DNA from 3 places in the Paenibacillus sp. 276b genome. Region 3 is predicted to be linked to each of the others. Evidence: riboswitches for the same ligand, from Rfam matches in the RefSeq annotation. Region 3 holds a riboswitch; each other region holds the start of a gene.
The links. Region 3 has a riboswitch for thiamine pyrophosphate ahead of thiC (phosphomethylpyrimidine synthase ThiC). Riboswitches for the same ligand answer to the same signal wherever they lie in the genome.

Region 1 (10,215 bases), on a different contig from region 3:
GGGTTTCGGTGGCCACATTAAGGATGTTGCTGGGAGTGCAGTTGCAAATCTACAAATTGATTTCAGAAAAGGTCTGGATAACAAATCTGGCGAAATTGTAGGATCAGTAACGACAGACTCCTATGGAAATTATAAGATTTATCTTCCCCCTGGCATATATACAGGTGAACTGGGCGGAGGAAATACAAAATATATTAAAACATTTTTAATTGGTGTATCGGCTTTAAATGTGGAAAACAGAAATGAGAATCAAACCGCTATTGAGATTCCTACTCAAGATGAAACACGTATCGTTTTAACTTGGGGTAAAGATCCGGTTGATTTGGACTCCCATCTTATCGGTCCTGGAGGTTCGGGTGACATTTTCCATACGTATTATGGTGACAAGAAATACTATTACGACGGAGAAGTTTTAGTTGATTTGGACTTGGATGATGTCACGTCCTATGGACCAGAAACAACAACAATTCGTCATCTTCTTCCAGGCACGTATACTTTCTATGTACATCATTACTCAGGAGTAAGTACAATTAAGAGTTCTGGTGCTAAAATTGAAGTATTCAATGGGGCGGTGGCCACACCAAGTGCAGAGTTTATCGTTTCTGAAGGAAGCGGAAGCGAAAGATACTGGGTTGTCTTCAAAATGGTTGTTTCGGAGACTGGAACAGTTACTTTTGAAACCGTGAATGAATTCACAGACATGACCCCACTTTACACACTTCAATCAACGAATAATAATATTGAGGAAGAACTATAGGAATCTTACAGATTGTAGAGAAACCCTGTCTTTTATAGATTAGGGGTTTCTTTTTTTTGTTATAGTACTTTTGATTTACAGATACAAATACAGCATACCCGAAGTTGAGATCGGCACATTACACAATGGAGTACGATGCAAAAAATGCCGAGAACACAGGCATACTGCTGTCGTTTCTATATCTAAGCTAATGATTATTATCGTAACATCCCTTTTTTGGTAGGATCAGGGTAGGTTCCGAGCCAGAGGTGCACCTCTGATCGGTTCCTTGAGGACAAGCTTATGCTTGTACGCCAATTCATCAGAATAAGGGAGGATTTAAATTATGAAAAAAGTGTTGACGTTGCTGCTGTCTGCGGGTCTGGTCGCTTCATTATTAGGTGCAATTCCGGCTTTTGCTGCACCTACTGTTGTAAACTCAACGATTATTGTAGCCAAGGGAGAAACTTTTGATGGCAAAGGCCAAACGTATGTAGCCAACCCTTCCACCCTGGGAGATGGATCTCAAGCGGAAGATCAGAAGCCGGTATTTCGGTTGGAGGCAGGCGCCACGCTCAAAAATGTGATTATCGGTTCACCTGCAGCTGACGGTGTTCATTGTTATGGTAACTGCACGATATCAAATGTGATTTGGGAGGATGTCGGTGAGGACGCTCTGACTCTGAAATCAGCCGGAACGGTTAACATCACTGGTGGTGCAGCTTACAAGGCCTATGATAAAGTATTTCAAATGAATGCAGCCGGAACGATTAACATTAAAAATTTCCGTGCAGACGATATTGGCAAGCTGGTACGTCAGAATGGCGGAACAACCTTCGCCGTGAACATGACGCTAGACAACTCGGACATTTCCAATGTCAAAGATTCCATTATGCGTACGGACAGCAGTACATCGCAAGGGAAAATTACAAATACCCGTTACTCCAAAGTACCGACCTTGTTTAAAGGCTTTGCATCGGGCAAAACAAGTCAATCCGGGAATACACAATATTAAAACAGAGCATACCGGTTCTCAATAATTTTCCTCTAAAGGATATGAAGCATAACAATTAAAGGGGATGTCCTATAAGTCATGAATATGACGGGGACATCCCTTGTTCGCGTTATCTTGGTCTAATGAGCCTGGCACACGTTATTCGCTCTCATTTGCACCTTTCTGAGATGTAACGAATTACAGAGACGTTATTTCTTGAAGCAGAGGTATATGACGCATAAATGAGACATATAGTTAATCACTCTTTCTTCTAGTTTAAACTGATTTTTTCTTATCGGGATTGTCACAAATACCCATGTGTTGTACAGTAGAAGCAATGAAATAAGTGAACCGGGTGCTCAATGAAGTTGGGCTGAGAGAGCGGCCTTGTGCTGCTGACCGTATATCTGATCTGGGTAATGCCAGCGTAGAGAACATGAATTTGCGATGAGCAATGGTAAGTGATAAGGGATAGAACATAAATGTCAGCGTTTCTTGGTTGCAACGGGATTTCTCTGATGTGACGGGGATGGTGTCGTTTGTTTTCTTCTTTCTCTATATCTGCCTAATGCGTTGCATCGTGAGAATTGTAAACTGTGCGTATGGCCTGCCTGTGAACCGGGGAGGCTTTTTTTGTTTGTTTTATTGTTTTTTTTATAAATCTAGGGAAACAGAGGAAGGAAGTAGAGAACATGTCAACAGCAGTAGGCAGCAACAGATTGAAGTTAACCGATATTTTGGTAACAATTGTGATTGCGGTAGTCTTTGGGGTGATCTACAAAATATGGGGACCTACATATGATCTGATGAAGCCATTCGGCGTTCATGCGGAGCAGATGATTTACGGCATGTGGTTCATGGCGGGCACCTTTGCCTTTGTAATTATTCGCAAGCCGGGTGTAGCCATTCTGGCCGAAGTTGCGGCATCAACGGTGAGTGCTTTTCTAGGTAGTGAGTGGGGCATGTCGACACTGGTGTATGGGCTGCTGCAAGGGCTGGGTGCAGAGATCTTCTTCGCCGCATTTCTGTATCGGAAAAGCAATCTGTTCGTTACCTGCCTTGCGGCTATTGGTGCAGCAGCGGCTTCGCTTGTACTCGATTATCAGTATGGGTACATTGATTCCCTCACAGCTTGGAACTACACGCTGTTTATCGGATTCCGCTTCATTGGAAGTATTCTGATTGCGGGTGTATTCACCTATTATCTCGCCAAAGCGCTGGAGCTTACAGGTGTAACACGATCCCTTAGACCGGTGTCGAAGCAGGATTATGAGGCGCTGGACTAGATGAATGAAGTGGAGAATGTGCAAGCGGTAGGTGTTACGAATCTAAGATGCAAGTTCCCGGGAGAGAAGGCCTTGGTGTTCCAAGGCTTGTCTCTCTCTGTGCGTCAAGGGGAGAAAGTATTGTTGCTTGGACCAAGCGGCTCTGGCAAATCAACCTTGTTGCAAATTCTGAGTGGTCTGATTCCGCGATCTGTGGAGATTCCGATGAAATGTGATGATATTCAGGTTCCTGAGCAGCCCGGCATTGTTTTTCAAGATCCGGATACCCAGTTCTGTATGTCGTATACGGATGAAGAGATTGCTTTTGTACTGGAAAACCGGAATATTCCACGCGAGCAGATGTCTGCTCTTATTCATCGATATCTGGAACAGGTGGGGTTATGCTTTGAACATAATCGAACACTCATTCAATCCATGTCACAGGGCATGAAGCAGCGTCTTGCGATGGCTTCGATTCTGGCCATGGAGCCAGACGTACTCTTTTTGGATGAACCAACGGCACTGCTGGATGATGAAGGAACCTCTCAAGTATGGGAAACGGTGAAACAGATTGCACAGGACAAAACACTCATTATCGTAGAACATAAAATTAATGAAATCGTCGAGTGGGTAGACCGAATCATCGTATTGTCGCCTGAAGGAAAGATTGTGGCAGATGGCCCGGCGAATCAGGTGTTTACAGATGAGCGGAATATGCTCAGGGAATACGGAATCTGGTATCCAGGAGTTTGGGAAGAGCGAGGGCAGACGAAAGCACAGACGTTGGTCACAGGAGAGTTTATTCGTTATGGGGCAACAGAAACTGAAAGTATGGATAACAAGGAGGAGCGAGCTTCTGCGCAGCCCCAACCAGCCCTGGAAATGCAGCAATTCACCGGATGGCGCGGAAAAACACCTTTCATTCAGGTGGAACAGGCCAAGGTATGGCACGGAGATTGGGTGGGGATTGTCGGGGCTAACGGGGCAGGTAAAAGTTCGTTATTGCTATCCATGATGAATATTCTAAAAACGACAGGTCATTATGTTGTGGAAGGACAATCGGCCGGAAAAACCGAGCAGCTTGCAGATCACATTGCCTTTGTATTCCAGAATCCTGAATTTCAATTCGTGACCAATACAGTCCGGGATGAAGTGGGATTCTCCTTGCTGAGCGGCAAGTTAACTGCCGAAGAAAGAGGTATCAAAACCGATAATATGCTGGAGCAATTCGGACTGAGTGAGCTGTCCGGTAGGCATCCATACCAATTGTCGATGGGACAGAAACGACGACTGAGTGTAGCATCAGCTCTGGTACGGGAACAGCGTATTTTGTTACTGGATGAACCTACCTTTGGACAGGATGCGCGGAATACTTTTGCCATGTTATCACAGCTGGAACGGCTGCGACGTGAAGGGACCGCCATTGTGATGGTTACACATGACCGTGAAATCGTGAAGCGTTATTGCACCCGGATCTGGACGGTGCATGAGGGGAGGTTAACGGATGCAGCTCTCGTTTCCTCATCGTGAGACTTGGCTTCACGCGGTGAATCCGGGGTTGAAAATGATTTTCCTGACATTGCTGTTTATCTTCGTCATCCTTGTTCACAATCTGAATGTAATGGCTAATGTAGCAGTTGTCATGCTTTTACTGCTTGGCTGGACAGGTCACGCATGGCCCAGATTATTGCTGTATGCATCTCCGTTCATTCTGGTATTTATATCAACTTCCACAGGTATGATCATGTTTGGTAAAGGGGAGACCACCTGGTTTCAGTGGGGATTAATTCATATTACCGAAGAGAGCTTCTACCGCGGGTTGCACCTAGGATTTCGTTCTCTAAGTATGGCGGCAGCTGGATTGTTGTTCGGTCTGACGACCAAGCCTGTCCGTCTCTTTTATTCCCTCATGCAGCAGTGGAGGCTCCCACCCAAGTATGCCTATAGTTTTCTGGCGGCTATGCGTATGATTCCGATTTTGCTGGATGAATTCCAGACGCTGCGTTATGCCATCCGCATTCGGGGAACGAGGCAGCATGGTTCCCGCTGGAATGTATACGGCATACTGAAACGATATGCAATTCCACTACTTGCCCAGAGTATTCGCCGTGCGCAACGTATGGCGGTGGCGATGGAAGCAAAAGGATTCAAGGAAGGCGGGAGCCGGACCTATTACATTCAGATCGGGTATTCCCGAGCGGATGTATGGTTTATGGGGTATTTTATCATCATGTTAACGGCTGCTTATATATTGGGAACCACATTCCCTTATAATTCAACCCTATTGGATGTAAGGTGAGACCTGTAATTATTTCGTACCTTGTAAATATATTTGGGAGTAACAGTAACTTTTCCTAGTTCAAAACGTCTTAAATGGAAATAACTTCAAATGATTGGAGTGGACTGACGTGAAGACGGGGCGTAAAAGGCAATGGACGGGCTACCCATGGAATATCGCTGCTGGTGTCTTAGTTGTGCTGGTTACGGGGGGACTGCTGTTGTACAACCATGCCAGGGCGCTGGAGGGGCAAGGTTCGGGTTCAGTAACGCAAGTGCTATCGGTGAAGCTTAATTATAAAAAGGGGGATAAGGTCACAGTTGCAAAGGGAGTACCTATTTACAGCCAAGTGGTCGAGAGCAGTGTTTCCCCTGATCGGATGGACATAGACGGGTATAGCTCCGCTCAAGGGAGCTTGCAAATCGACGCTGTTCGCGGGGAATGGGTCAAACTAAAAGGTAGCGATTACACTGAATTCTGGATACCTGGCTGGTATACCTCCAAAGAAAGCCGAAGCCTGACGAAATCCATTCCACAAACGTTCAAGCTTCAATCGGGCAGCAAGCTGTACCTGTTTCCCGGAAGTCAGGCAACATGGTCTTCAGGGGCATTCCTGAAAGAGCAGGCGTTCATTGTTGCAGCGACGAAGGACTGGTATGGCGTGTCCATTGCCCCGCGCGTCTGGAACAAGGAATCGTCCACTTATCGTCCAGCATTGCTTTGGGTTAAGGCACAGGATGTAGCACAGCATACCAAGGTAGCGGATGGCTGGTTCAGTAGACAATTGGCGATGCCCACGTCCACTATACGTCATTTGATAGATATTTTGCTGAATTCAAAAACGACCTCAAAACAGGTGGCGCAGTGGCTTGGCGAACCGGATTGGCAAGAGCATTCCGGCAATTTAAACGATACGGGTTATGCCATGAGCATAGGAAAGACCTGGCGGTACGAACGAGCAGATGCTCATTTTCTCGTGATATTTAACAAGAACGGCAGGCTGGTTCGTACGCGCTGGAATATACCCCAGGACGATCGAAACGGTGTAGTGTCTAATTGGGAATTTGGTGGTTCAGATGAATATCAGTTCACGACTAAAATCTATGGCACAATGCTGCCTGCCACCTTACCCTGGAAATCGGTATGGACCAATCAGGGGGATATTAATTACACCTTTCTACAAGCAGCAACGGAGGATGTGCTCCTGATGAAAGGGGATGACGGTGGATTTAGCGGTGGATATTACGAAGGTTCCATATATGCTCTTGACCGACATTCCGGCCAGAAATTATGGGCGATCAATGGTGGGTTTGGAAGACAGCAGGCAGAGGTGGATGCGGGACGCCAATACGTTACCATCTACACCGATTATGACCCTGACAAGAAAAAATACGTGGATCGTATACGCCATCTGGGCTTGAAGAACGGAAAGGTCGAGTGGGAGTATATCCCCAAGCAAAATTTCAGATTGAATGGGATCACGGCAGCGAAGAATGTCGTCATTGTGGACAGCGCGGTTGTTGAAGGCTCAAGCAATAGCTGGTTAACGGTGCTGGACAGTGCAAACGGAAAAACATTATGGAAGCGAAAACTGACGACCGGTTATGAATTATTGAATAAGAGCGCGGAAGATCCTTATGTCATGTATTGGGAAAAGGATAAACTGATTGCAGCTGATCCGCGATCAGGCCGCACCGTGTGGAGCATTGCAGCAGGGAAGTCAACGATAGAGCATCCCGAACGGAATCCTTATTTTGACGGAATTGCTCGTATCGATCCGTTTGTGCCCGCACAGCCAGAACGCTGGATGCTGCTGGATGACCAGTGGGTGCTGGTTGATCTGAACAACGGACAGAAGCTTGCACAATTTCCGGCCCGGGTTGGACAGCAAATTGAGGTGCTGAATGACGGCATGGTGCTCATTCGAGAGAACAACAACGGGGAAATGTATGGTGAATACGAGGATTTCACAACCACTCTGTACGATGCCAAAAGCGGCACAAAACGTTGGACGCAGAATAACAAGATCGAACGCGCACTTGTGGAGGGCGATCAATTATATGTAATCAAGAACGGCTATCCGGCAGCCCTTGCCTATGATACAGGGGAGACCCGCTGGACTGCACAAAACACGATTGCTGCCTTTCAATACCCTACCAATCAGGGGAGTTACGTGGTGATTGAAGATCAGCTTTTGCTGCCGATGGGTGAGGATCTTCTGGTGATGAACAAACATGACGGTTCTTTGCTTGGTCGTGTGCATGACGTTGTGATGGGAAGCCCGGAACATCGTGATCGGGATGCGAAGAATGGAACCATGAACCGGCTTGGAAATGAAGTCTATATTGGGTCATCCAACGGACGGTTTAGTATATATGATGCTAATGATTTGCACACAGATATCTCACCTTAAAGCTTGTTTCATGTCGAATGATGATTTATTATGAATAAACAGGATTGCTCGCGCTCCGGTTATCGGCTGTGCGGGCTTTCTTCATGTGTTCTTGAAGGACCATGTACGATCAATCGCAGGAGGAATCTCCCATGATTTCATTATACGGGGTAAGCAAGCGTTATAACGAGCGTGGGTCCCGTGAAGATCAGGGATTCGAAGCATTAAGCTCGGTTTCCCTGGAAGTAGGCCAGGGAGAGATCCACGGCATTATCGGCTCTAGTGGTGCAGGGAAATCCACACTTCTGCGTATGCTCAATGGATTGGAGAAGCCTGATGACGGCGAAGTCATTGTGAATGGGCAGCATTTGACCCGGATGAGTGAGCCGAGTCTGCGTCAGGTACGGAGGTCCATTGGCATGATTTTTCAGCACTTCAATCTGGTCAGCAATCGGACCGTAAGTGGCAATGTCTGTATGCCTCTGGAACTTGCGGGCGTCTCCCGGACCGAGCGGGTTGCACGAGGACTTGAGGTATTGAGATTTGTCGGACTTGAAGATAAGGCCAACCAGTATCCTGCACAGCTAAGCGGAGGGCAAAAGCAACGTGTTGCCATCGCCAGAGCACTTGCCAGCCGCCCGGATGTGCTGCTCTGTGATGAACCAACATCTTCGCTTGATCCGCAGACCACGAATGGAATTCTGGATGTGCTGCGTCATGTCAATGAAACGCTGGGTGTAACTATTGTACTCGTTACACATGAGATGGAGGTTGCCCGAAAGCTCTGCAACCGGATATCGGTGATGAAAGAGGGACGGATCATCAAAACGCTGTCGGAAGCGGAAGTACGCAGCATACCGGCACCGAAGCCTGATCTTCTAACATCCTTGTTGATGGGCGAAGATGTATCCATGAGCGGACGAAATACCTCTCTTCATGGCGATCAGGAGGACCATAATGATGATACCTGAGTCCGTTGTGAAGTATCAGCATGAAATTTGGCAGGCCATCGGAGAGACGTTTGTCATGGTGGGGATCTCCATCACGGCAGCCGTGTTAATCGGGTTGCCTCTGGGTACACTGCTGTATCTGTTCAGAAGAGGGCAACGTTATCAGAATCGACCTCTGTTCACGATTTTGGGAAGTCTCGTCAACATCATTCGTTCCTTCCCGTTTCTGCTGCTAGTCGTATTTATGATTCCGTTCACACGTCTGATCGTTGGAACATCCATCGGGACGCTCGCAGCAACCGTGCCGCTCTCGGTCATCGCCATTGCGTATTACGCCAGACTGGTAGAACAGGCTTTGCTTGATGTCCCGAAGGGTGTGGTTGAAGCTGCTTCTTCCATGGGTGCATCGACCATACAGCTTGTGGTGAAATTCCTGTATGTGGAGGCCCGCTCAAGTCTTGTACTCGGCTTAACAACGGCAAGCATCAGCTTTATCTCTTACTCTACGGTCATGGGTATTGTCGGTGGTGGCGGTGTTGGTGATTTTGCGATTCGTTACGGTTATCAGCGATTCGAGACGGAGATCATGGTATTTACGATTATCATTATGATTATCCTGGTACAGATGATCCAATTTACTGGCAGCAGACTGTCCCGCTGGCTCGATCGCAGATCCTGAAGAAGGACAAGCAGTGCAGAAAGATTGAATTACAGCATGAACAATACAGATTACATGATGAAGGGGTTTATATCAGATGAAAGCAAAACTAATGCTCATGCTGCTGGCAGTGACGCTCGTAGCAGCCGGATGCGGTAAAAAAGAAGAAACACCTGCGGCGGAAGGAAATAAGGAAGGCACTCAAGCCGGACAAGAAGTAACGTTGAAAGTAGCTACTTTGATTCCGCCAATGACGGATGTGCTGGATATTGTGAAGCCATTGCTGAAAGAAGATGGTGTTAATCTGGAAGTTGTGGTACTTTCCGATAATGTTCAACCGAATACTGCACTGGCGAACAAGGAAGTAGACGCAAACTTCTTCCAGCACGTACCTTACATGAATCAGTACAATGAAGCAAATAACGCTAACTTGGTGGCTGTTCAACCGATCTACAATGCCATCTACGGAGCATATTCCAAAAAGGTTAAGTCCATTGAAGAATTGCCTGAAGGTGCAACGGTAGCGATTGCAAACGATCCGTCCAACATTGGACGCTCGCTGGTGATGATGGAACAGAACGGCCTGATCAAGCTGAAAGAAGGCGTCGGTTTTAATGCAACGCAAGCAGACATCACGGAAAACACGAAGAACTTCAAGTTCAAAGAAGTGGATCTGTTGATGTTGGCCCGTATGTTGGATGATGCGGATCTGGTTGCCATGACGCCAGCCTATGCGAGTCCGCTTGGACTTACACCGAAGAAGGATGCGCTGTTCACTGAGAAGGATGATTCCCATTTTGCCATTACCTTGGTTGCCCGGGAAGATAACAAAGATTCGGAAGCCATTCAGAAGCTGGCGAAGCGTATGGCGGGTCCTGAAGTGAAAACCTTCTTTGAAGAGAAGTATGCAGATATTGCGATCCCGGCTTTTAAATAACATCC
Region 2 (10,215 bases), on a different contig from region 3:
CAATAACAGGAACGACGGCTTGTTCAATAATAATCTCCAGATTATAGGGATTAATAATTCCTCTCCCCGCCCCTATGGGTGAAGCCCCAGGCATAACAGCATGTACGCCGAGTAGTTGCAATCGCTTGGCCAGAATAACATCGTCCGAGATATAAGGCAGTACCGTAAAGCCCTTTTCAAGCAAGATCTCGCAAGCTTTATAGGTTTCAATTGGGTCAGGAAGTAATGTGATTCCATCGCCGATAACTTCTACTTTTATCATATCACAAAGTCCTGAAGCCCGAGCTAGTTCAGCGATTCGCACAGCTTCCTCTGCTGTTGCAGCACCCGCTGTATTGGGAAGCAGGGTATATCTTTTCAAATCCAGTGTGTCCAGAAAGTGCTGTTTGTTCCGATCTTCCAAGTTCAAACGCCGAACCGCGAACGTTAATACTTCCGTACCGGAGGCTTCAACCGCCTGGCTCTGCACTTCCAAGTCCGAAAATTTGCCTGTACCCAGCAGCAATCTAGACTCAAACGTATAATTTCCAATCCTCAACATAATTCAACCGCCTCCCACAAAATGTACAATTTCAATTCGGTCTCCGTCTCTTAACGCCGTCGTTTCATGATATTCCCGCGTTAAAATTTGCCGATTCAATTCAACCACGACGGTTTTTACTTGCAAATTAAATGAATGGAGCAATTTATCTACACGATTTAAGCTATCTTCAATTTGCATGGTTTGTCCGTTGACAATGATGTTCACTGCAACATCTCCTTTATGTTCAAACGTTCTGGACAAAGGTCCTGAATCCCCAGTTCTTCCGAGGTTTTGCCACAAATCAAGTCAGCCATAAGGCTGGCTGTAATTGCACTAAGCAATATGCCGTTACGATAATGTCCAAAAGCAGCGAATAAACCCGGTACACTATCACAAGCCCCCACATAGGGCAATCCATCCGGAGTCGAAGGACGGACACCAGCCCACGCTTGGATAAAATGTGCTTCCTTCATGCCAGGTACCCAGTTTGTTGCAGCTGCAAGCAACTTCTGAATGCCTTGTACCGAAACTTTCATGTCTGTTCTTCCAGGAAGGCTTGTTGCACCGATCCATACTTCTCCATTGGCTTTGGGAACAATATATATATCCTCTGCATACACCGTTTTGTCTGGCCTGTACCCGGCATGGTGGGGAGAAAACTGCACGGCTGCAATCTCCCCCTTTACTGGTAAAACAGGCGATTTCAGACCTACATGTCTCATCAATTCTTCACCATGTAACCCTGTAGCAATAATTACATTTCTCGATGTCATCGTTCCTATTGAAGTCTCGATTCCTTGCACACCGTTTACATTCGTATGCAAACGGACATCCTGTACCCCTTCCATCACCCTTGCACCCATGGCTTGAGCCGATCTGACATAAGCCTGCGTTAAGTTGACAGGAAGAACCTCGCTCTCGGAAGGTCTGTAAAATGCTCCATACGTATCCCTGTTTAACCATGAAGCTTCCTGTTGGACAGCAATACGATCCCACCAAATATGTTCTGTAGATAAGGTAGACGATCTACGATCATTCTTGTAACTGCTGACCTCACTGTATGAACGAAAAGGAGTAATAAATCCATGCTGTTGCAGCCCCATTTCCACTCCGCTAAGCGAACTGATCCGTTCCTTCTGCTCATGAAGCAAAGCTCTGCTCTGCCTTGCAAGCTTTGCCATTACAGCATGAGTGAATTCCTCACTATCAGCAGCAAGCATGCCTGCGGCTGCACAGGAAGTTCCCCCAGCGATCCGCGCCCGCTCAACCAGAAGAACGTCATGGCCTCGAGTAGCGAGTTCACATGCGATGGCACATCCGATAACTCCTCCACCTACAATAATGGTTTCTGCATGAAGCTTGCCTCGAACTTCCGCTCCAACTTTACTTCCCGAAACGATTCCTGGATGATAGCCTGAACGATTCCTGCTTCGACTTCTTGCTTCCTCTCTCAAGATCTCATCTCCTTGGTTCGGCGTACTTTTCTGAATCCGTGATCGCCTGTCGCAATGAAGCGGCAGCTACTTCCGGCTTATCGGTCGTCCAAATCGTTGAAATTACAGCGGCTCCTCTAGCACCAGCAGTTCGAATGGCAGCAATATTCTCAGGACTAATCCCGCCAATCGCGATCACGGGAATCGAAACATTAGAGCATACCTCAGCTAACGCACTTAGCCCTCTGGGTTCGCAATTCGGTTTACTATTTGAAGCATAGACATGCCCATAAAAGAGATAATCCGCTCCCTGTTCTTCTGCAACTTTTGCTTCTTCCAGAGAATGAACCGATATGCCTACGCGCAGCCGATCGACTCTCCTCAACTCATCCTTATCATAGCTGCGAATAACCGCTTGACCCCAATGCACACCACCAATTGAAGCATATTGATCCAGCTGATCTGAGCCATTCATAATGATTCGGTCAGATGGAACACCTTGTGTTTTTAGACCTTGCGCCCAATAAATCTGTTCTTCAAGGGTCAGCTTTTTTTCCCGAATGTGGATATAATCGACCCACCGCCATATACCCTTAGCAATATTCAGAAAAGAGTCCAAGTCTCCTGTACCTGGTGAAACCACATGCAGTTCGAATGATCTTGTTATTACATGTTCGTGGAAGATTACCGTCCTATTCGCCCTCCTCTTGCATGATTTAAGCTGATATACAACAACAAAAAAGCCACTCCCGTAGGGGAGTGGCCACGAATTTAAAATTCATGGATCAACTGAATGACTGTCGCATGCAATTACTCTATACATAACGCACAACAACTATAGAAACCATCCATAGTCGCAACGCTGTATACATAGAACTGCATGATTCATCTTGCAGGCCATATCGCAAAGTCAACGATAAAGCTCTTTGTCATTAGCTGAAACGCGCCACTTCCCTACGCTGGTATGATCCAGATCAGGTACAAAGGGTCCGGAATCGCATTCTTCCATCTCAGCCGCATCGTGCGGCCCCCCTAGTGTTCATATGAAGCTGTAGCCTATGTTACCATAGACACCTTTTTTTGTCACCGTACATTTCCATGAATTACGTTGTTCACCATTGCTGAAGTCATGTAGTTAACGAAGTTGCTGTTTCTGGTGCGAAGAATTTCGTAGAAACTATTGTTTGTCGGACCAAGCTTCAACATCCCACGTTTTGGTTACCCAACCTTCATAAAATTCAGGTTCATGGGATACGAGCAGCACGGTACCCTTGAATTCCTGCAGGGCACGTTTTAGCTCTGCTTTTGCGGTTACATCCAAATGGTTTGTGGGCTCATCGAACAAAATCCAGTTACTTTCACGCATCAGAAGCTTACATAAACGAACCTTGGCTTGTTCACCACCACTAAGTGCGTTAAGCGGGCGGGTGATATGCTCATTTTTTAATCCACAACGTGCGAGATGGCCCCGGACTTCATTCTGTGTCAGATGAGAAAACTCATTCCACACATCTTCGATCGGGGTAATATTACCTGCACGTACTTCCTGTTCGAAATAAGCTGTTTCCAGATAGTCCCCCAAGAAAGTCTTACCGCTAATTGGTGGGATTTTCCCCAAGATCGTCTTGAGCAGTGTGGATTTACCTACACCGTTACATCCAACAATGGCAATTTTCTCGCCACGCTCAATCGTCATCGTCATTTTAGGCAATAATGCATATGAATATCCGATTTCAAAATCAATACCCTCAAAGACGGTTTTACTACTCGCCCGGGCATCCTTGAATTTGAATGTGGGTTTGGCCGCTTCGTCTGGACGATCAATCCGTTCAATCTTGCCGAGCTGCTTCTCACGGCTCTTGGCACGACCGGAAGTGGAAGCGCGGGCTTTGTTCCGCTGAATGAAATCTTCCTGCTTCTTGATAAACTCCTGCTGTTTCTCATAAGCATCAATATGTTGCGCCTTATTCATGTCGGCCATTTCAAGGAATTTGTTATAGTTCGCTGCATAACGCGTCAACTTGGCAAATTCCAGATGATAAATAACGTTAACGACCTCATTCATAAACTCTGTATCATGCGAAATCAGAATAAACGCATACGGGTAATCCTTCAGGTAACGCGTCAGCCATTCAATGTGTTCCACATCGAGATAGTTCGTCGGCTCATCCAACAAAAGAGCTGTGGGTTTCTCCAGTAAAAGCTTGGCAAGCAATACCTTCGTACGCTGACCACCACTAAGCGCGGCCACATCACGATCTAGACCGATGGCGGACAATCCAAGTCCATTCGCCATCTCTTCCACTTTCACATCGATCAGATAAAAATCACCTTGCTCCAATTGCTCTTGAATGTCACCCATTTCTTCCAGCAACAATTCGAGCTTGTCCGGATCGGCGTCTGCCATCTGATCCGTAATAGACATCATTTCTTTTTCCAACTCAAGCAAGGGCAGGAACGCATCCTTAAGCACATCACGAATCGTTTTTCCAGGCGTGAGCTTGGTATGCTGATCCAGATATCCATAACGAACTTTGGGGGTCCATTCGACCTTCCCTTCGTCCTTTAACAATTTCCCGGTAAGAATGTTCATCAGTGTGGACTTACCCACACCATTTGCACCAACAAGACCTACACGCTCTCCGGCAAGTAAACGAAAAGATACATTTTTAAATAACGTGCGGTCTCCAAAATTGTGACTCACGTTCTCTACTGACAATAAACTCATAAGATGAGGTTGCTCCTATCTATTGGACATTACTATCGTTCCGAAACCCTATTTTAGCACAGGTGTCGCCTTTTCTGAAAGTAATGTAAACATCTCATGCAACCTCGCTTTTATATTACAAACAAACTGCCTTTAATTTATGGAACAGTTATACTCAAAATAACCTTGTGCTGCCGCTTGTTTGGCATTTGTAAACACTTCTTCGGCTCTGTAACCATTGCTACATGTGGAAGGGTAATAGTATTTAATTCCACTTACAGGATCAACTCCGCCAACGATCGCTGTTTTCTTCACCAGTCTGCCACCACCAATGGCATAATTGTTAATCTTTTGGTTACCTACAGGTATTCCCTGAATAAACGCCATCAGCCCCGTATCATTAATCGAATTGTACCAGTCTTCCTGAGAAATCAAAGGCATGGTAAAGGTGTAGGAAACACCATTCCTTCTTGCAAACTCATTATGCCGGTTAATAACATCTGCCAAATCTTCCTGCACACTTGTCACGATCCGGCCTCGTCTGACCTGCTCAAACGTCTCGGCATTCTGAAGCAGAGGGATTTGTGTGCTGGAGGCCAGTTCTTTCTGGAAACCCTCAACCCACATGCCCAAGCCTGCATCATAGGCATACACATACCCATCGAGTGTGAAGTTAATACTGCTACCATTTGAATCAGAATATGTATAGGGCTTTTTAGGACTCCAAACTTGCCGGAATGAATCTTCAAGATCACCTGTCATCTCAGTTTCGTTCGCCAAAATGTAATAACCATCATAATCCAGCACGACCATTGCAGGAATGTAATTAAACATGGCCCGTATAGCAGCAGGATCATCCTGAATCCCCATATTTAGCGCCAGTGTTTGGGTAAAGGTAGTCAAGGCAAGCTCTTTGTCCGCTTTTACAAATTTGGTCGAATCATACCCTGCTTCATCGTCTTGCTTCTCATTTTGATGCATCACAGCCCCTGCATCCAGTACGGCAGTCTGAAGTGCCATCTTATATCGATTGCTTAAATATTGTGCCTCTTGGGCATTGTCTGTATTGTGAGAAATAACCCAGAATATAGGTAAAAAGATAAGCACAAACACAATAGAAAGATCAGTAATCTTCATTGAGCACCATACCCCCATATGTGGTAAACACGGCTGCAGCCTGTGCAGACCCGTTCAACCACTCACGAATCAACATGGCAGGTGTGCGATTGGTATTTTTGACGGTTACAGTGAAGAAATCCCCCATTGCCAGTGTATATCTGCGCCCAGGATCGTCTAAAGCTAGCACACCGGACGAAGGAAACAGCTTTGCTTTAATTTGGGCTGAATAATAGCCATCTTGTACAGTTTCATAGGTGCCAGAAAATGTGCTCTGATCCATCGGATCTGAGTAATGAGGAACATATTTTTTGTGCAAATGCTCCATGGAAATCTCATAGGCATTCCCCGTTCGGGCCATCTGTTCTTCGAATTCTGTATACATGACAGGGGAAATGTATCCCTTTGTTCTGACTGCATCAACAAAACGGGTAACCGTCTGAACAACGGTCATGCGTGCCATGTCATCCTGTCGATCTGCAGTCTCTGCTGCCGGATATACATAAAGCAAAATCACTGCCAGCAAAACAGCAAGCAGCTTGGATGCAGCGTTAATCAAGGTGTACTGGCCTCCTTCCAAAATGCAATCTTCAGCAGTTCGCCAGCCTCACTTCTTATGAACTCGGGTCTATACGAAGCAGCAAGCTGGACAGGAATGGTTCCTCTTCTGTTTACAAGGGGATCAATGACATATGCAATCCCGTCCACCTCCACGCTGACCATTGTCCCTGTCATTTGCCTCACAGTGTTCAACACTTCCGCACCACTATAACGGATTGGCTCACTTATACGCAGAGTGGTATTCAGCCGTCCTTCCATGTCTGCTGTCGTCTGCACCAAGTGATTCAAAGCGTCTGAAAGAACCCGAACATTCTGCTGCCCGTACAGGCAGGCTGTCACAAATAGGACAACCGCCGTACAGAACAACATGAGCTGCTGTGTATTCTGGGACATGTTAAACCAACTCCTGTCAGGATTGCTGGAAAATAAGCCCTCTTACCACATTGGATCTGTCTTTTACGATAATTGCTTTGAATTTACCACTTGGATTGACATATTGGTTGTCTTTTTCACTCATAGTTTGATTAATAATCCCTACTTTATCATCTGGAGAAATCACTGAACCGTAATCTGCATTATTGAGATCCTGGGATATGTTCAACTGATTGCCATACCATTGACCTCCCTTGTTTTTACCTGTAATAACTTGAATACCGAACTGATCCTTGTCCGCATATTTACGCAACGCGTTTGTGACCTGTGATCCGCTAATGGTTGTTCCGTCATACACGGTAAATGCAGCTTGGGACAACTCGGTCTGGATATCGGCAAAATTGTTCTGTGCCGTTTTGGTTGCCTCCTGAGCCGAAATAAACAATAGAACCACAATTGTAATAAGGGCGATGGTCAGAAAGATGCCTGCTGCCACCTTTAAAGCACTTGATGCATTGTTCATGATAAATCCTCCTATATCGTTTTTAATTTATTTCAGACTGTGACGTACATGGTCGTTACAGTTTCTGAATCTGTTCATAATAAATGTTCATTTGCAGGAAACTCATGCCTACCAGCGGAATGACCAGATAGAGGAAGATCAGGGCATACATCGGTGTAAACCCGATCATTCTTCCCCATGATGCTTTAACATCAATCATCTTGGTGTATTCCTGCTTCCGTTGTTCAAAATAAAAGGCCATCATACTATCCAGATCATCAAATGCCTCTCGAATCGAAATTTTCCCAAGTGCAAGTTGCAGTTTTTCAACCAAACGCTGAAATTCAGGCAGACCTGCATCTTCTTTCAATTGTTCAAGTGCATGCTCCGGCCCATGTTCAAAGTGCAACAGACATTTTTGCAGTGGTCTTTTGAAAATAACAGCAAAGCGATTGAGCCATTCCAGTATTTCCTCTACAGACATACGGTCCATCTCTCGCAAGATTGAGATAACCGTCTGAAACTGATAGATTTCATGCCTCATGTCCATGCTTCTCATCTTGCGCTGGAACATCATGAGCCAGATCGGCATGTGATAACCCGCTAAACCTATCATCATTGCAATAATTAACTCCCACCAGTGGAGATATTGCTTGTTGTAACCTTCCAGCTTCTGCAGGATGCGTGCGATAGTTTCAGTCTGTGCATCATGCTCCAGTGGAACGGGATTTACGGACTGCAATGCATTGGATATCTCATCAAAAGTTGCTCCTCGCTTCATTTCGATGCGCTCGAGTACAGCTTGATCCAAGCTTGTCTTCTCGGTAGCCTGCTTCAACTCCGCCTCTCCCATCGCGCCAAACATCCGGTCATCTCTCACAGGATCATGTAAAATATGATTTCGTTCAACCTGATGCAGCAGAAAGACACATCCAATGGTCAGGACAAAACAACTTACAAATAACATCAGCCTTCGTATCGCCAGCCATTCATATTTCAGTTCCGAGCTACTTTCCCGCATCAGTCTTACGGTTTGACTGTAATTGGTACTGCCAGGTTTGGCCACGAACAACATCGCGACTTTACGAATGAACGTCTGCCTGTATAGAAACTGATCGATTCTGGAGTGTTTGCGCCCTGTCCGATAGCGGGTTTCATCATATTGCTGAAGTCTTTGCAAAAGCAGGTAGGCAAGTATGATAATGACATAGATCGATATTTTGGTTACAAACCCGATTTTGCTGCGATAAAATTCATCCATAGTCGGAAAACTTCCTCTGGCCCAACGTTCGATTGGAGCTGTGAATAGAACGGGGGCTAGGGCGATGATATTCAACCCTTTTAACAGATAGTCCAATTTGTCCCGCCGCAAAATCTCCAGATGAATTTCCTGTGTCAGATTCCCCAAGCCTTTCAAGTAAATCGAACCCTGTGCTCTATCTTTATCCCCGAACTCCATCACCATATATGAAATACCGGCAAAACCTTTAAGAAAGCGATTTGGCGCAATCCCATAGTACCGTTCCAAAGCTTCGTTCGGATCCGGAGAAGTCAATGCTTCATAGATCAACAGCACTTGCTCGGCAGCCTCTCCTTTACCTGTTTCCGCTGCTTCATAAAGTGCCTCCTCTACCATTCCATGCTGATGATACCGATGTCTCACGTCGGCAAACAGGTCCAGCATCTGTACCAAAAGTCGCTTCTCCATACGATTCAGACACATATCCAGTACAAGACTGTTTAGAACTACAGCGCAGAGTACCGACAATATAACAAAGGCGATACCCGGCTGCATAAGGAAAAGGATTACACTGATACTCCCGTATCCTCCGAAGATAATTAGAACCACGTTCATAGTCATTCGTCTTAATGCTGGTTCGTCGCCTACATGCCGGAATGAGATTCGTTTCTGTACTTGTAAAATATAAGCAGAGAATAGCGGCACTTTCATGCCCCACCGATAAGACTGTAACAGGACCGATCCCCACCGCAGCGTACGAGTGCCGTTTAGCGTAGCGATCCCGATAGATTTACTTGCATTGTCTCCTCCTCTGTGACGTAACAGGTTCAGTACAAGTAGCGTGATTATCAGGCCACCTGCATATATCCCCAACACCAACAGAAGAGCTATCTTAACGGTCATAGGTATCACCCCAATGTTGCTTGATGAACTGTTCGAACAGCGCAGCGTCCTGCAGTGTCATCTGATCCCGCATATCCGTAATGCTTCCTATGGAGATCGGAGCTGTGATGACGTAATTGCCATCCTTGTACTCGATCACATTGCGAAACGTAAATCCCGCCCGTTCCTCCACGCTATCCCCTTTATTCGCACGTGGCAGACACTCCGTAATTCGTTCGATATATCTTCGTCCCTCTGCGTCCTTTTTCATATGTACATCGAAATTAATGACACTTACTACTTGCTCCTCGGCAATATGTTCATGTTGGAACATACCTGTTTTGAGCAGTGAATTACGGAGGGAGAAAACCAAATCACGAAACGTTTTGGCATGATGGGTAAACAGGGTGAACAGACTGGCAACCTGGGACATCTGAATCATCCATGCGGCTACTTCGTCACTTGCGACCTCACCGAGAATATTTACAGTACCATCCGTCTTTTTCTGTAAGTCCAGTCCCTGTTGACCTGAGATGTGCTCCGTCTCCCGGAAGCTTAGTATGTTACGCCGACTGTATATACGCCGAAGCTGTAACTCGAAAGCCATCTCCTGTACACGCAGGGTATACGAAGCGTAAATATGCTTCACCATTGCCATAAGTAGTGTCGTTTTACCCGATCCCTGTGCTCCTGTTACAGCTGTGATTCGACTGCCTTTCATCAAATATTGCAGCAAAGTGATTGGCAGATCTGCGTTGTTACCAGTAATCAACTGTTCCAGTGAAGCATTGGGAATATCAAATTTCCGGACAAAGAATGCCCATGATTCGGCAAAGGGAGGACGCACAACAACGACACGTGATCCATCCTTCATCTCGT
Region 3 (10,215 bases):
TGAATAGTAGTTGGGAAATTAATGATCTTAGAGAAGGCGAAAAATATATTTTCGCGGTTAGAGCTGTATATGAAGATGGCGTATCCGAATATGGAATATCTAATTCAGTGAAGATTAACATAACTCCATCCAATCCAGAAACGCCAGGTAATGGGGGAGGTGGGGGAGTTATTACTCCAACTCCTGTAACGCCAACAACTCCACAAGCTCCACAGAAAGAAGTAATCAAAGTGGATGTAGCGAATGGGGATCAAGCTTCAACGATCGCTTCCTTGGAGATTAATCGTACTCGAGGAACAGATGGTACGGTTAAGGATGAACTTTTTCTTGATCAGAGCAAAACGCAAACCATTATCGACCAGTTGAAACAGACAGGCTCCCGTACAGCGGTTGTCTTGATTCCAGACGCAAAAGATGAAGTATCACAGTGGGATCTGAAGCTTTCTCCACAATCGTCAGCAATGCTGGCTGAGCAAGGAGTGAATCTGGTTATTTCCAATCCTAATGTGAAGATTATCATTCCGGCGAGTTCCTTGAACGGACGCACAGATGATATTTATTTCCGTCTTGTACCGGTGAAGAAGGAATCCCAACGTTCAGAGATCCAAACGAGAGCACAGGCGAATGAGTCGATCATCCAATTCGTAGGCACAACGGATATCCAGATCATTGGACGTCCAATGACGATCGAAACGAATCTACAGAGCAGACCTGTTACGCTCATATTGCCTTTGGATGCTAATCAGGTTGCAAGTGTGAAGTCTGAGGAGCTAGGTGTATATATTGAGCATAGTGATGGAACGAAGGAGCTTGTACACGGCAAACGGGTTACCCTAAACGGTGATCATCAGCAAGGCGTCGAGATTGAAGTCAACAAATTCAGTACATTCTCCGTTGTTAAGGTCAAAGACTGGACAGACAACACATTGAAAGCACACCCTTATATTCAGGGGTACACGGATGGCAGTTTCCGGCCAGAGCGTAATGTAACTCGTGCGGAAATGGCAACATTAATCACGCGTATTCTGGGAACATCGACTCTTGAGGGAAGTCATGAATTTACAGATGTTACATCCAGTCACTGGGCAGATTCGGCTATCTCAGCAGCAGCTCAATCCGGTTATGTTCAAGGCTATACAGATGGCAGCTTCAAGCCGGATCAAGCGATTACTCGCGCGGAAATAGCTGTCCTGTTACAGCCGTTATTAACATCTGATCAGATGACTACTGCTCCGACAGCATTTACCGATGTAAACGAGCATTGGGCGCAACAAGCAGTAGAACAATTAAGTTCGGCGGGTGTAGTTACCGGATACAAGGATGGCACGTTCCGTCCAAGCCAGCCGATCACCCGCGCTGAAGCTGTTACAATGCTGAATAAGCTGATCGGTTTTCAAGCTGAAACGAATGCGGTAGGACAGTGGTCGGATGTACCCGCCACACATTGGGCTTATGAAGCGATTGAGGCAGCTTCTATCCGCAAGTAAATAGTTGTATTCAAACTCAAAGAGAGATATCTTTCAGTCATTTGGCTGGAGATATCTCTTTTTTTACATCAAATTATTGAACCATGGATTCAATGCGCTCCAGAGTACTCCCCGATGCTATGCTTAGCCCGAGAATACTAATAAGGCGGCCATAAGAGCTTGCGCGCAGTTTCGTAACGTTCCGCCACAGCTGGCCAGTACACAACCTTCCACCAATCCTCGATATATTTTTTGCGTTCATTCTGGTGTTTCAGATAGTAGGCGTGTTCCCATACATCAAGCGGCAGGAGAGGCACGATGTCGGACTGGGAAAGGTTCTGATGTTTCTCCGCCTGCAAAATCTCCAATCTGTGCGCCCGCGGGCTCCAGACCAGCATGGACCAGCCACTGCCTTCCACTTTGTTGGCGGCTTCGGTAAATTGATTCTTGAACGCTTCATAGCTGCCGAAATCCCGCTTGATCTGCTCTGCGAGCATACCGGAGGGTTTGCCTCCACCCTTGGGATTCATAATCGTCCAGAAAATGGTATGCAGGTAGTGACCTGCACCATTAAATGCGAGTTCACGTTCCCAATGTTTAACGAGTTCAAAATTATTCTTTTTGCGCGATTCCGCCAGCTTTTTCTCCGCGGTGTTCAGCCCATCCACGTAGGATTGATGATGCTTGTCATGATGGATGCGCATCGTCATCTCGTCGATATGTGGTTCCAGCGCATTGTAGGCATAGGGTAGGGGTGGCAGTGTGTGTCCACCAATAGGGACAGGTTTCTCTTTGACTAGCGCTGCTGAAGAGTTGGTTGTGCCCTCTGCGTTTGCATTGGGAGACTGGACAGCCGCTGAAGATTGTGCCTGTACCGCTGGAGTGGAGTTATTGATTTTTCCCGCAGCATTGGACGATTCTTCTACAGCTTCACGATAGGCTTGTTCAGATACGGGCGTTGAAGCAACTTGTACGTTGGGATCAGCCGGTTGTTCTGAGGTTTGAAGAATATGGTCCAGTGAAAAAGATGGATCAGACACCAAATCTCGCAAAGCTCCAGATTGTTTCAACGTTTCAAGTACCCCCAGGAAATACTCCGATTCACGTATGAAATGCAGAATAACCACTTTGGCAATCGGCACCTGCTGAACAGCAGTACTTTGCTCCAGCAGGACGTACAGCTGTCTAATGAACTCACGCGATTGTGTGCAGGCCGCAGCCACGAGCTGTTCAATACAGCGGATGATGTAAGGAGCAGGCGGTTGGGTTCCCGGCAGTATTTGCTTCAACAGCTGATTCGCGACTCGTTCGCTATTCTCAAAAATCGCTTCCCATTCCGCAAGCCATTTGACATATGAGGGTTCAAGATCAGGAACCAAGGCACGAATGACAATCGTATGTTCCTTCTCTTGCTCTTTCCAGAAACGGACTTCTTCGAGTACCCGCAGAGGCAGCAGATGCCCATATCCATACCAATTCATAAGCGGTATACCTCCGTTCAGATGAATTTGAATTCAGATCCAGTAGCAGAAACGAATTGCTTCCCCGGTTCGCTCAATTTTGTATTGTACAAGGTAGAGCTGCCTTTAATTACATCCCAAAAGTATATTCTTCAGGCATGTTGTCCTATGTATACACAAAAAAAAGAGCCCCTAGGGGCTCTTGAATTACCGGATTTTCACGATTCTCCGTTATTCGTATTTTCCACATCATCGCTGCTCGTCTTGGTCACATGACTCAGGAATGTGGAGACACGGCGCAGATATTCCTTCGGATGCTCCCGGAAGATCAGCTCATGATGCGCACCGTCCACAATCCATTCATCGGAATTCGGATTGGTTTGGTTGCCGGCAAGCAGCTCTGCAATCGGGTAAGGAGCTTTCTCATCCTCGGTACCATGGATGAAGAAAATCGGGAAAGGATAATCTTCTTTTTTCACTTCTTGATACGGAATTTGCTGCAATCCGGTCCCGTTCAGAATCGGGAACAGCAGGTTCATAATCTCCAGCGTAGGCTGCCGCGGAAGATCAATCTGATTATGGATGTTGTGATACAGCGTATCCGGCTCAAGCAGGAACGTGCTGTCCAGAATCATAGCATCCACATCTTTGGTAATAAGCCCAGTCTGCAGGGCTGTACCTGCACCCATGGAGAAACCCCATACGACAAGCTCCTGAGCTCCGCGCTGCTTCGCAAACTGGATAGCACCAAGCAGCTGCTGGGACTCGGCTTTGCCGCCTGTGGCAACAGCTTTGTTCACCTGTGAAGCGAAACCGTAATCGAACATCACCACATTGAAGCCAAGTTGGTGAGCATAATGGGCCAGATCATACATTGGTACCCAGGTCTCTTCACGATTCGCACCATATCCATGGCTGAATATGATGGTTTTGTTTGCATTATCATCAGCCGGAATATACCAACCCTGCATCGTTCGACTGCCGTCTGCTGCCGGGAACGTGATGTCTTGATACTTCATGTTCTTCGCCTGCATGGGATTGGAGAATACAGGCGCTACAGTTGGATTGGATAATACCCAAGCAATATAACCGTGTAGTGCAATGAAACAAAAGAGCAGAAAAAATACAACGGAGAGCAACAACGCCACGACAATATGCTTGAACCGGATCAGCCTCGGTGATAACGAAGAAGGCAGATCTGACACTTTCGTTTGCAGCGGGGCTTCGCTCTGGGATGTCGGATACATGATTGCCCCTCCTTTAAAAATCAAATGAAGATAACAACGAGACGAACAGAGCGGATAAATGATTTTTCTGACTACATATGAAGCAAAATCTTAATTTAATATATCTTTATCGTATGTTCCAATATAGTCAAAGTCAATTGATTGAGGCCATTTGTTACGCAATTGTTATATAGTTTTGAAGATATATGGGTAACATTTCCTTAGGGTGCAAATTGCAGGGGATTCTAATTTATAAAAAGAAAATATTTACAAATATCCCTATTACAAATGGCGCTTTTTGGTTTACAGATGAGACCGTTTCTCATATAATTTATGTAACCAAGTTTCATGTGATGAAACATGAGGAGGGCAACTTGCCATGGAAGACCGAAAGTTAACCGTCCGGGCTGTAGAACGGGCGCTGGATATATTATTGTGTTTTACAACCCGCAGTGATCTGGGGCTCACGGAAATTGCGAGCCAGATCGGTCTGCACAAAAGTACAGTCCATCGTCTGATGGCTACTTTGGAGGACAAGGGGTTTGTGATCCGGGATGCAGCAACCGAGAAGTATCGACTCGGCATACGTATCTGGGAACTGTCTGCCCATATGTCTCGCAGCGATGATCCTGCCATTTTGCTCCTTCCTGCGATGGAGCGGCTGAGAGATCGACTGGGCGAAACCGTGAGTTTATATCTGCGTGATGGCAGTGAGCGGATTCGAATTCAAGCCGTACAGAGTGATCAGGCGATTCGTCGTGTAGCTCCGGTGGGCGTCAGACTTCCGTTATCTGTGGGAGCATCCAGTAAAGTGTTAATGGCTTTTGCCACCGAAGAGGACCGCGAAGATCTGATGAATGGACCGGAATGGCCGGTATTTATCGATCCCAAAGTATATTTGGCCCAGATGAAAGACATTCTGGAATATGGCTACGCAACAAGTTATGAGGAGCGTGAACCAGGAGCCGCGGCAGTATCTGTACCCATCATGGATCGGAAAGGCAACATCGCTGCTGCTCTGTCGGTATCCGGGCCTGTTAGTCGCCTTTCGCAGGAGACGTTGCATGAATATGCACCTGTACTGAAGGAAGCTGCTACACAGATGGGACTTATGTTATCCTGATTTTATGTTCTGGAATATAAAGGTTGTTTTTATGATTCGGTTGCGCTACTCTGTAATGGACGGCCCAACAGGGTCAGCAATTGAATATAAATTTGCGGCTTAAATGCTGCAACTTGTTAACGTTACTGGGGGAGTCCGAATTGTCCGGACTGAGACGGAATCGCATGAGATTCTGGACCCTTTGCACCTGATCTGGATCATACCAGCGTAGGGAAGTAATCGGCGATACGACCACGAACACCGTATAATGTGACCTATGGATGGACTCCGTTATGGAGTCTCTATAAGGTATGTTATTGGTGATGGACATAAGCCGGTTCCCTTGGGAACCGGCTTTTTTTATACAGTAAACAGGCGGAAGCTGGTGTCAGATCTGCTTTTGGATAAAGGGCTGGGTGCCATTGGCGAGCATTGGGTGTAAACCTTTTGCTTCGACTGTCTGTATTAATTGAAGTGTATGTCCCTATTTTGTGTGGTATGGTCGCTCTTCCTTTTTCTATGTTGTGGATGATTTGGACCCGTGAGCAAGCATTTCAATCCAGGCAATCACTAATGAGGAGGAGACAAGAGCGATGAGCACAGGAAACCGAATGATGGGACAGGACAAGCAGAATCTGCAGTTGGCAGAGGAAAAAGGTACGACAGGACGGGTTCAGCCCTTCCCGGGCAGCCGCAAAGTATACATTCATGGCTCACGACCGGACATTGCTGTACCGGAGCGCGAAATTGCCCTTCATGACACCAATACTCCCCAAGGAGTGGAGCATAACGAACCGCTGCGTGTTTACGATACGAGCGGACCAATGACCGATCCTGGATTTCATGCCGATATCCGGGCAGGGCTGCCAGCGCTGCGCACCCGCTGGATTACGGAGCGTGAAGATGTTGAAGCCTACCAGGGAAGAACGGTCAAACCGGAGGATAACGGATTGAAACCAGGAGGGAAGCGAACTGGAGCCGAGAAGTATCCAGGCTTGCGTGCTAAACCATTACGTGGACAGGCAGGGCGCAGTGTGACTCAGATGCATTATGCACGGCAGGGAATGATCACGCCGGAGATGGAGTTCGCCGCTATTCGTGAGGGTGTGGAGCCAGAGTTTGTGCGGCAGGAGCTAGCGAGTGGAAGGGCCATCCTGCCGTCGAATATTAATCACCCAGAGAGTGAGCCGATGCTGATCGGGCGTCATTTTCATGTGAAGATCAATGCGAACATCGGAAACTCTGCGGTATCCTCCTCCATCGAGGAGGAGGTGGAGAAGATGACTTGGGCCGTACGCTGGGGATCGGATACGGTGATGGATCTTTCCACAGGCAAGGACATTCATACGACCCGCGAATGGATCATCCGCAATTCACCTGTACCGATTGGAACAGTACCGCTCTATCAGGCGCTGGAGAAGGTCAATGGCGAAGCAGAAGCACTGACATGGGAGTTGTATCGTGACACGCTCATAGAACAGGCAGAGCAGGGTGTGGACTATTTTACGATCCATGCAGGTGTGCTGCTGCGATATATTCCGCTGACCGCCAAACGTATGACGGGCATTGTGTCCCGGGGCGGGTCCATCATGGCAGCATGGTGCCTTGCGCATCATCAGGAGAATTTTTTGTATACCCATTTTGAAGAAATCTGCGAGATTATGAAAAGGTATGACGTGGCGTTCTCACTCGGAGACGGACTGCGTCCAGGAAGCATCTACGATGCTAGTGATGAAGCCCAGATGGCGGAACTGGCTACGCTTGGTGAACTAACACAAATCGCCTGGAAGCATGATGTGCAGGTGATGATTGAAGGTCCGGGACATGTGCCGATGCACAAGATCAAGGAGAATGTCGATCTGCAAATGGAGATTTGCAAGGAGGCGCCGTTCTATACGCTGGGGCCGCTGACGACCGATATCGCCCCAGGATATGACCATATTACCTCGGCGATTGGGGCGGCGATGATCGGCTGGTTTGGCACGTCGATGCTCTGTTATGTTACGCCAAAAGAACATCTGGGCCTGCCCAATAAGGATGATGTGCGGGAAGGCGTTATCGCCTACAAGATCGCTGCTCATGCCGCTGATCTGGCGAAAGGTCACCCACGTGCCCAGCGGCGGGACGATGCGCTGTCCAAGGCACGGTTTGAGTTCCGCTGGAGGGATCAGTTCAACCTGTCACTGGACCCGGAACGTGCGCTGTCCTACCATGATGAGACGTTGCCGGCAGAAGGGGCTAAGGAAGCCCATTTCTGCTCCATGTGCGGCCCTAAGTTCTGTAGCATGCGTATTACGCAGGATATTCGTGCTTTTGCGGCAGACAACGGCTTGTCCGAGAATGAGGCTGTGGCCGCGGGTATGTTGGAAAAGGCTGAGGAATACCGGACACGCTCTTAAGCGTCGTTACAGCGCAATCTGGGCGGCCTGACATGGTGAAAAGCTGTTCTTCTCCGTGATTGAGGAGAGGAACAGCTTTTTTCTAATTTCTTGTATGTGTACAATCATCTGAACAATCAGTTCTCATCAGTATGAGTTTCTTGATTTTTCTTGTTCCACATTTTATATAAAATCCCCGCAATAACAAATAACAGTGCATCACTGAGTTTGAGATTACTTCCATGTAAAAATGCCGAACAGGCAAATCCAACTACAAATAATATAACAACATAAAGAAAACGCACGCTTATTCCTCCCGTCAATTGTAGATGTAGATGGTTTGAATGGCTTACGTCTCGGATTCAAAGTCTAACGCCGCTTCAAGCTCAACTTCTTCTCCAAATACGCCGCTAGCGATGCCAGCGGGCTATAGATCGCCATGCCTGTATCTGATGTGACCCGTGCTGCTGCGGGAGCCATCGACAGTTGAGCGGCTACGACAGTGCTATCTGGATACTGCTCAGCAAGTTGCTGTAATCCGGTGCTCACTGCTGCAAGATAACTTTCCTTATCGCCTCGCATAATTAACTCGAATGTGCCCGGGATCAATACTGCTTCGATCCCGTTTCGCTGCTCATCCTTATCATCTTGCTGCAAAGCCAGATTCACCCGCGCCATCGTTCCTTCAATCGTTGCGGGGTTGGTAAACGCTAGGATATACTCGCCAGGATTCTGCTGTATTTCCTGAAGTAATGGATCATCAATTCCAATCACGGGCACGGGAACATGCTGTGCCTCCTGCTCAAGTACGGCTGCAAACAGGGTACAGGTGACGAGGATGGCATCTGCATGACAGTGGGCGATCCATTGCAGCGTCTGTGATACTTTCTCATGCGTAACTGCTTCGCTGAAATCATCATCATGTTTGAGGCGATCCAGACCCGGATCGACATAATGTACAAGTTCAACCTCATAAGGAGCGAGTGCTTCTTCAGTTAGTGCAATATTAGAATAGTGAGCGTGAAAACAGCCAATGGTCATCATCATACTATCCCCCTGAAATGGATTATGTCTCATATAAGTTCGAAGATTTTTAACCCATTATAGAGATTGTGACAATAGACTGTACATATTTAAAATAATTGAGGTAGCAACATTTATCGTGAAAACGCGAATAACCGTTCATCCACAACTTCGCAGAGGAACGGTGCGAACCACGTAAGCGATTCTCAATTCGCTCATCATTTCATTTATCGCATAGAAGGGGCAGCATTCTTTTTAGCCATTTTTTGTTGCAAAATTTCATGAAAGGATAGACCTTGAGTGTTCTCATTCTCCTTTTTGGGAGCAGTGGTCGCCGTGTTGCGCGGATATTGGTGGTGGTACGGGATCATTTGCTGAATAGGCATGCGGATCATCTTGGTTCCTCCTTTAATGCATTTTCGAATATGCATATGTGATTATTAATAGGTTATGTATTCCGACGGGTTATCGTCTCTGTTACGCAAATAGGTATATGTGACTTGTTAGACGAAACAGGCAACTTAAGGTGTAATTCCAATTGGATTGTAGTGATTTTACCCCGTATTCAGGAGATGTAAACGTTTTTAAGTAAATTCAGGAGGAAAGGACCGCATATGTGAGGTTTTGTATGGGAGGATAGAAGCGGTCGTTAAGTGAATAGACCCAGTTTTGGGAATGCCAGTTGTGTCGAAATTAAGACATATTGTCTGGTTGTATAGGTACGACGCAAGCTAGCTAACTTGGTACCATGGTCGGTTGTCGGGTGCATATTAGAGCAATTTTGAACGGACAGACAAAGGCGGAATGCCAAAAAGCCGCCAGGAAAACCTGACAGCCTCACATCATTTTGCGTAAATCCCGCGAGCGGTATTCGATTGGCAAGATATAGATCGAAACGGTGCAATTGGAATTAAGAAATGATCATAATCACTTTTTTCTTATTTTTCCTGCCGAACAGCGATATATAGATCTACTTGTACATTCTCAGGATCCAGACTTCGTTCATCATACAATTCGAAGTCCCCGGTAAACGTGCGTTCCCCCTGATTGTTCCAGGCCCACACCGCACCCCAGGCCTCACCTACGACCTCGGCCATTGGGCCCTTTCTAGAGGTGAATACCGCATATGTTGCAGGTGGCAGCTCAACGGAACTCACTCCCTCAGGCAACGCTTCATCCGGACCCACCTCATGACCCACCAATATGGTGTATTCTCCATTTATACCATCTGTATAATCAGCGTAACAGCCAAAGCGGGCGGCTTCAGGGGCAGGCTGTTGATCTGAGGCGAAGTAGCTGTTCCAGAGTCCCTGAATACAGCCTTTGCCACTCATCTCAATGGCATTGGTTGTTCTGGCGGACACACCTGCAAGGCGCTTCTCTGGCAGCGTGACATACCGAATGGGCTCTGTGGAAAGCCGATTGTCGTGAGTTCCTTGATTAAATTCAACGGACTCATCCGAATGTTCTGCCCCAAATGCCACGTTCCGTTTTGAGCCGGATGCATTCCATCTTTTCAAAAAAGGAAGTTGGTTGCGCAGCATTGCCCTTGCTGATTCC

Region 1: linked by a shared signal. The riboswitch ahead of BLV50_RS10965 (ECF transporter S component) and the one ahead of thiC (phosphomethylpyrimidine synthase ThiC) in region 3 are both predicted to bind thiamine pyrophosphate.
Region 2: linked by a shared signal. The riboswitch ahead of BLV50_RS09130 (thiamine phosphate synthase) and the one ahead of thiC (phosphomethylpyrimidine synthase ThiC) in region 3 are both predicted to bind thiamine pyrophosphate.

Annotation. Positions count from the first base shown of each region.
Region 1 is NZ_FNRR01000002.1:17,990-28,204, forward strand. It holds gene BLV50_RS10955 (S-layer homology domain-containing protein) at 1-757, shown strand, start outside; gene BLV50_RS10960 (pectate lyase) at 1,083-1,751, shown strand; TPP riboswitch at 2,071-2,181, shown strand; gene BLV50_RS10965 (ECF transporter S component) at 2,423-3,016, shown strand; partial or broken gene BLV50_RS33780 (ATP-binding cassette domain-containing protein) at 3,107-3,457, shown strand; gene BLV50_RS10970 (ATP-binding cassette domain-containing protein) at 3,479-4,525, shown strand; gene BLV50_RS10975 (energy-coupling factor transporter transmembrane component T family protein) at 4,500-5,294, shown strand; gene BLV50_RS10980 (outer membrane protein assembly factor BamB family protein) at 5,404-7,686, shown strand; gene BLV50_RS10985 (methionine ABC transporter ATP-binding protein) at 7,818-8,636, shown strand; gene BLV50_RS10990 (methionine ABC transporter permease) at 8,623-9,294, shown strand; gene BLV50_RS10995 (MetQ/NlpA family ABC transporter substrate-binding protein) at 9,371-10,210, shown strand.
Region 2 is NZ_FNRR01000001.1:2,159,306-2,169,520, forward strand. It holds gene BLV50_RS09115 (thiazole synthase) at 1-541, opposite strand, end outside; gene thiS (sulfur carrier protein ThiS) at 545-748, opposite strand; gene thiO (glycine oxidase ThiO) at 745-1,977, opposite strand; gene BLV50_RS09130 (thiamine phosphate synthase) at 1,982-2,599, opposite strand; TPP riboswitch at 2,891-3,000, opposite strand; gene BLV50_RS09135 (ABC-F family ATP-binding cassette domain-containing protein) at 3,134-4,684, opposite strand; gene BLV50_RS09140 (hypothetical protein) at 4,817-5,800, opposite strand; gene BLV50_RS09145 (hypothetical protein) at 5,787-6,338, opposite strand; gene BLV50_RS09150 (hypothetical protein) at 6,335-6,733, opposite strand; gene BLV50_RS09155 (hypothetical protein) at 6,750-7,235, opposite strand; gene BLV50_RS09160 (hypothetical protein) at 7,291-9,357, opposite strand; gene BLV50_RS09165 (P-loop NTPase family protein) at 9,347-10,215, opposite strand, start outside.
Region 3 is NZ_FNRR01000005.1:352,788-363,002, forward strand. It holds gene BLV50_RS23800 (S-layer homology domain-containing protein) at 1-1,487, shown strand, start outside; gene BLV50_RS23805 (Fe-Mn family superoxide dismutase) at 1,625-2,947, opposite strand; gene BLV50_RS23810 (alpha/beta hydrolase) at 3,145-4,173, opposite strand; gene BLV50_RS23815 (IclR family transcriptional regulator) at 4,532-5,275, shown strand; TPP riboswitch at 5,393-5,506, shown strand; gene thiC (phosphomethylpyrimidine synthase ThiC) at 5,866-7,653, shown strand; gene BLV50_RS32895 (hypothetical protein) at 7,770-7,937, opposite strand; gene BLV50_RS23825 (aspartate/glutamate racemase family protein) at 8,002-8,676, opposite strand; gene BLV50_RS32900 (hypothetical protein) at 8,883-9,050, opposite strand; gene BLV50_RS23830 (zinc ribbon domain-containing protein) at 9,594-10,215, opposite strand, start outside.